DNA from 2 places in the Thalassobacillus hwangdonensis genome. Region 1 is predicted to be linked to the other one. Evidence: a T-box and tRNA genes for the amino acid it is inferred to sense, from the RefSeq annotation. Region 1 holds a T-box; the other holds one or more tRNA genes.

Region 1 (3,410 bases):
ACAATTAATCTTTAAAACAGTAATCGGAAAGCACCCTGATTTTACATTGGATTTTTTCGGGGGAAAAGGTGCAGAAAGAAAACGCGCCATTCTTGCTCCTTATTATGAAACAGTGGATGAGAAAGACTTCGACCTGGTACTCCTGGAAGCAGTCTATCCCCAGAAATTCATCACCTTGACGCACCGGGACGTCCTGGGTGCTTTCATGTCACTGGGAATCAAACGAAAAAAGGTAGGAGATCTCATCGTTCGGGATGGAGTCATCCAGATCGTAGCTACTGGTGATATTGTTGATTACATACGTATGAATATGACCGGTGTTAAAAAAGCGAACATCCAATTTGAAGTGAAATCATTTGATCAGATGCTGCAAAGTACAGATGTTTGGGAATCGGCAGAAACTACGGTTTCGTCTTTGCGGCTTGATGTAATCGTGAAAGAGATTTATCGTATATCACGACAAAATGCCGGATTACTGATTGAAAAGGGCCACGTGAAAGTAAACTTTCGCGTAGTCGAGGATACTTCATTCCAGCTCGAATCGGGTGATATGATATCCGTCCGTAAAAAAGGTCGGAGTAAATTGGTGGAAGTACATGGAACTACAAAAAAGGAAAAATTCAGGATTACCACTTCGAAATTAAAATAAAATCAGGTGGAAAGAAGGAATCGACCTTTTTTTGTCGAAATTTAAAGTACTAGATATATGTTCATATGACTATACTGAGGAGGTGGCCGGTGTGCCATTAACACCACTTGATATCCATAACAAAGAATTCACCAGAGGTTTCAGAGGCTATGATGAGGACGAAGTAAATGAGTTTCTGGATCAGGTCATCAAAGATTATGAGATGGTAATCCGCGAGAAAAAGGGATTGGAAGAGCAAGTCAATCAACTAAACGATCGCCTTGGACACTTCACCAATATAGAAACGACATTGAATAAATCGATCCTTGTTGCACAGGAAACCGCTGAAGAAGTGAAAAACAACGCTACGAAAGAATCCAAACTGATCGTGAAAGAAGCGGAAAAGAATGCAGACCGCATCATTAACGAAGCGTTGACGAGATCCCACCGTATTGCCATTGAAGTCGAAGAATTGAAGAAGCAGGCGAAAGTTTTCAAAAACCGCCTCCGTATGCTTGTGGAAGCTCAGCTGGATATGATCCAGACTGAAGATTGGGACCACTTGCTTGATACGGAGATGGAGGATGAAGACACATTCAGAAAAGAGCTTGTAGAAAATAAATCTTGACTTCATTTGTAAAATTACATATAATTCATTAACATGAAATTATACAAATCTTAATGAAGTCAAGACAATGATAGGGAAAGTACGAAAGGTCCCCTGGCAGTTTGAGCGATCCGGAGATGGTGCGAGTCCGGAGCAGCCCCTTTTGGAAAATCACCCTTGAGTTTCCATTCGAAAAGCGATGAGTAGAAATGGACGTTTGATTCACGTTACGAATGAACTGAGTGGGAAATCTGCTATCGGATTTTCTATAAGGGTGGTACCGCGAGCTTTCTCGTCCCTTTTTGGGATGAAGAAGGCTTTTTTTATTGTATTGAGTCAATGGTAGTTGAAAAGAGGAGGAAATTGAAGTGAATTATAAAGAGACATTACTTATGCCGAAAACGGATTTCCCGATGCGTGGAAATCTTCCGAATCGAGAGCCTGATATGCAGAAGCAGTGGGACGAAATGGATATCTATGGAAAAGTGCAAGAACGTACGAAGGACCGTCCGTTCTTCGTATTGCATGATGGACCTCCATATGCGAACGGCGCATTGCACATGGGCCATGCGTTGAATAAATCTCTGAAAGACTTCATTGTCCGCTACAAATCGATGTCAGGCTACAATGCTCCCTATGTTCCTGGTTGGGACACACATGGTCTTCCGATTGAAACGGCTTTGACAAAGAAGAAAAAGTTCGACCGCAAAAAAATGACGGTTGCAGAGTTCCGTCAGAAATGTGCCGAGTACGCGATGGGGCAGCTGGATAATCAGCGCAGCGAGTTCAAGCGGCTTGGAGTTCGCGGGGACTGGGATAATCCTTACGTAACCTTGAATAAGGACTATGAGGCTGAACAGATCAAAGTATTCGGTGAAATGGCCAAACAAGGTTACATCTATAAAGGCTTGAAGCCTGTTTACTGGTCACCTTCTTCTGAGTCCGCACTTGCGGAAGCAGAAATTGAGTACCAGGATAAACGTTCTCCATCCATCTATGTAGCATTCGAAGTCAAAGATGGCAAAGAGCTGCTTGAAGGTGGAGAGAAGTTCGTCATCTGGACGACGACCCCTTGGACGATTCCTTCCAACATGGGAATTGCATTAAATCCTGCCTACAATTATGTAGTGGTTGAAGCAGGAGAAGATAAATTCGTAGTAGCTGAAGATCTGTTGGACGATGTCGCTGAAAAGATTGGCTGGGAAAACCCTCAGGTAGTCAAGACGTTCAAAGGAAAAGAAGCAGAATATATCACGACGAAGCACCCACTGTATGACCGTGAGTCACTCGTAATCCTTGGGGATCACGTAACTGTGGAAGGTGGAACAGGTTGTGTCCATACTGCCCCTGGACACGGGGAAGATGACTTCTGGGTCGGTAAGAAATATGATCTTGATGTCCTTTGCCCAGTAGATGAAAAAGGGGTATTCACAGAAGAAGCTCCTGGCTATGAAGGACAATTCTATGATGCTGCTAACAAACCGATCACAGAAAAGCTCCAGGAAGTCGGCGCACTTGTAAAGCTGGAATTCATCACACACTCCTACCCGCATGACTGGAGAACGAAGAAACCGACCATTTTCCGTGCGACGGACCAGTGGTTCGCATCCATCAAGGATTTCCGCGATACATTGCTGGATGAAATCAAAAATGTAAAGTGGGTTCCGAAATGGGGAGAAACGCGTCTGTATAACATGGTCCGTGACCGTGAAGATTGGTGTATCTCCCGTCAGCGTACATGGGGTGTACCGATTCCGGTATTCTATGGAGAAGACGGCACTCCGATCATCACAGATGAAACGATCCAGCATGTTTCGGATCTATTCCGTGAACACGGATCGAACGTATGGTTCGAACGGGAAGCAAAGGACCTGCTTCCTGAAGGTTTCACTTCCGAACACAGCCCGAACGGAACGTTCACGAAGGAAGAAGACATCATGGATGTATGGTTCGATTCCGGATCTTCCCATCAGGCGGTCCTTCACCAGCGTCCAGATTTGCAGCGCCCTGCAGATCTTTACCTTGAAGGCTCCGACCAATATCGAGGATGGTTCAACTCATCCCTTTCCACATCTGTCGCTGTAACAGGAAAAGCACCATTCAAAGGGATTCTGAGCCATGGGTTCACACTGGACGGCGAAGGTAGAAAAATGAGTAAATCGATCGGTAACGTCA
Region 2 (3,410 bases), 630 kb from region 1:
CCCGATCCTTGGTGTTGTAATTGGAACAGTTTTCACTGTAATCGTACAAAGTTCCAGTGCAACCATCGGTATTTTACAAGAATTCTATGGACAAGGGCTGATGGATATTGATGCAGCCTTGCCGGTACTATTCGGTGATAACATCGGTACAACCATCACAGCAGTACTTGCAGCTATCGGTGCAAGTGTAGGAGCAAGACGTGCCGCAGCCGTTCACGTAATATTCAACGTTCTAGGTGCAGTTCTGTTCCTATTGTTATTGAAGCCATTTACGATTTATGTCGAATTCTTAAGAAACCAATTTGACCTTGAACCAGAGATGACGATTGCATTTGCCCACGGATCTTTCAATATTGCAAATACGATTCTGCAATTCCCGTTTATTGCAGTATTGGCTTGGATTGTTGTGAAAGTCATCCCAGGTAAAGATTCTATTGTAGAATTCAAACCACGTCATCTTGATCCGATTTTCATTGAGCAATCTCCATCACTTGCCCTGGATCAGGCGAAAGAAGAAGTAATTCGCATGGGTGAGTATGCGTATAAAGGACTTGAAGAAACAAGTTATTACCTGAATAACCATAAACAAAAGCATGCGGAAGTGGCGCTGCAGATCGAGGATGCTTTGAATAACCTCGACCGTAAGATTACGGATTATCTAGTCGAGCTATCATCAGCACCGCTTTCTGATGAAGAAAGTCATAAACACTCTGCATTGATGGACTCTGTCAGAGACATCGAGCGAATTGGTGACCACTTTGAAAATATTGTCGAATTGATCGATTATAAGATCTCCAATAAAGTGGACCTTACTGAACAAGCAAATGAAGATTTAAACGATATGATCAGTCTAACCTTGATGACTGTGAAGCAGGCGATGCGAGCGCTTGAAAATATGGATAGAGAAGAAGCACTTGCCGTTGTGCAGAAGGAAGATCAAATTGACCAAATGGAACGTGCTTACCGCAAGAAGCACATCATCCGTCTGAATGAAGGACTATGCTCTGGACAGGCTGGTATCGTGTTCGTTGATATCATCAGCAACCTTGAGCGTATCGGGGACCATGCCGTCAATATTGCAGAAGAAGTTCTAGCTGAACAGTAACTCAGTAAGAAGCGTATTCCTCAAACGAGGAGTACGCTTCTTTTTTAGTGAAAAAATTGTTGAATGAACGGATAGAACATGCTATATTATTTTTGTCGCTTAACAAAGCTTCTGAAAAATACCTTTGACAGAAGTGCTGAGACATGATATATTAAATCTTGTCGCTTCAATGAAGTTACATATGCACAAGAGATTTTTTTAAAAACTGACAAGCTCAATGACATCCTTATTTATATTGATCCACCGTAGCTCAGTGGTAGAGCAATCGGCTGTTAACCGATCGGTCGCAAGTTCGAATCTTGCCGGTGGAGCCAAGAGATCATGGCGGTGTAGCTCAGCTGGCGAGAGCGTACGGTTCATACCCGTGAGGTCGGGGGTTCGATCCCCTCCGCCGCTACCATACATATGTTTCATTAATTAAATACTTATCATTCACATGGCGGTCGTGGCGAAGTGGTTAACGCACCGGATTGTGGTTCCGGCATCCGTGGGTTCGATCCCCACCGGTCGCCCCATGTGGACCCTTAGCTCAGCTGGTTAGAGCTATCGGCTCATAACCGATCGGTCGCAGGTTCGAGTCCTGCAGGGTCCACCATATATATGACGGAGGAGTACCCAAGTCCGGCTGAAGGGATCGGTCTTGAAAACCGACAGGGGCTTCACGGCCCGCGGGGGTTCGAATCCCTCCTCCTCCGCCATTTTTTATTTTTAGGAAGAAAATAACTCATCCAAAATAAGAGAACAGCCAAAATGAACCAAGAGACTTGAGTGACCAAATACCAGTCTCACACAAATCAGAGCACCGGCTTGGTAGCGAAGCCGTAAACCTCTTGAATTATCTTCAGCGTAGGCTTTGCGAGGAGTTCAACACCACACATTAAGCCAGAGGCTAACTAGAACGAGTCGAACGACGAGCACATTCACGTGAACGTCGCGGAAATACTATTAATCAAATTTTCACTATTATGGCTTGGTAGCTCAGTCGGTAGAGCAACGGACTGAAAATCCGTGTGTCGGCGGTTCGATTCCGTCCCAAGCCACTTTCAACCAGAACAAGCAGAGATGCTTGTTTTTTTATTATCTGTTTTTTCATGTTTGAAATGATTCCCAATGGGTATTAATATTTACGGAGCCGATTTTTTGGCCTTCTTTTCATGTGCAAAAGATTTGCATGGGTCATACCACTTTGGTAATGTTGCATTAGAGGCAACATTTTTCATGAAGCTTCTAATGTACATAAATATAAAGGAGGAATTTTCATTATGGCTAAATTTGAACTACCAGAACTACCTTATGCTTACGACGCACTTGAACCACACATCGATAAGGAAACGATGAACATCCACCATACGAAGCACCACAACGCTTATGTAACTAAGCTTAACAATGCGGTGGAAGGACATGCGGATCTAGAAAGCAAGTCCCTTGAAGATCTTTTAGGTAATCTTGACGCTGTACCTGAAAATATCCGTACTGCAGTACGCAACAACGGTGGCGGAGCTGCGAACCACAACCTATTCTGGACAGTAATGTCTCCGAATGGCGGCGGTGCACCATCTGGTGAACTTGCTGATAAAATCAATGATACGTTCGGAAGCTTAGAAAGCTTCAAAGAGAAATTCGAAAATGCTGCAAAAGGACGCTTCGGCTCCGGTTGGGCATGGCTTGTTGTCAATAATGGCAACCTTGAAGTTACAGATACGCCAAACCAGGACACTCCTTTGATGGAAGGTAAAACTCCTATCCTTGGACTTGATGTTTGGGAGCACGCGTATTACCTGAAATATCAGAACAAACGCCCTGACTACGTTTCTGCATTCTGGAACGTTGTAAATTGGGACGAAGTTTCCAAGCGTTTTGACGCAGCTAAATAATAAATGACACATGAAAGCGTAGGCGAATAAGCCTGCGCTTTTTCTTATGCCTGTAGATACTTGTAGCCTCCATCCTAATCGTTTCGTATATCTCCTTTTCATTTGTGAAAACTAACGGTATGTAAAGGAGATTGGAGATATGAATAAGTTATTTCGTACGATTTTAGGACCAACAGAAGTCAATCGTGATTTATTGTTGCTATTGTTGATCGGTGGCCTTTACTCATTAGGGATTTTCCTTTCCAATACATTCGTCAACGTTTATCTTTGGAAGCAGACGAGTGGTGAGTACACAGCCATTGCTTTATATAATTTAAGTATATATATTTTGCAGCCGGTGACGTTCATTTTTGCAGGCAGGTGGGCGAAACGAGTCGACCGCGTCATTGTACTCAGGTCGGGGGTTGTGTTTTTATCCCTGTTTTTCATGG

What was found. The T-box of region 1 lies ahead of ileS (isoleucine--tRNA ligase). A T-box ahead of a tRNA ligase gene usually reads a tRNA of that ligase, here a tRNA-Ile.
Region 2: it has a tRNA-Ile gene. The T-box ahead of ileS (isoleucine--tRNA ligase) is inferred to sense a tRNA for this amino acid. The anticodon was not compared.

What each region holds. Positions count from the first base shown of each region.
Region 1 is NZ_JBHTKL010000001.1:501,473-504,882, forward strand. It holds gene ACFQ2J_RS02700 (YlmH family RNA-binding protein) at 1-649, shown strand, start outside; gene ACFQ2J_RS02705 (DivIVA domain-containing protein) at 741-1,256, shown strand; T-box leader at 1,315-1,538, shown strand; gene ileS (isoleucine--tRNA ligase) at 1,604-3,410, shown strand, end outside.
Region 2 is NZ_JBHTKL010000001.1:1,135,235-1,138,644, reverse strand. It holds gene ACFQ2J_RS06115 (Na/Pi cotransporter family protein) at 1-1,105, shown strand, start outside; tRNA gene ACFQ2J_RS06110 (tRNA-Asn) at 1,345-1,419, shown strand; tRNA gene ACFQ2J_RS06105 (tRNA-Met) at 1,429-1,505, shown strand; tRNA gene ACFQ2J_RS06100 (tRNA-His) at 1,545-1,620, shown strand; tRNA gene ACFQ2J_RS06095 (tRNA-Ile) at 1,624-1,700, shown strand; tRNA gene ACFQ2J_RS06090 (tRNA-Ser) at 1,711-1,803, shown strand; tRNA gene ACFQ2J_RS06085 (tRNA-Phe) at 2,073-2,145, shown strand; gene ACFQ2J_RS06080 (superoxide dismutase) at 2,368-2,979, shown strand; gene ACFQ2J_RS06075 (MFS transporter) at 3,119-3,410, shown strand, end outside.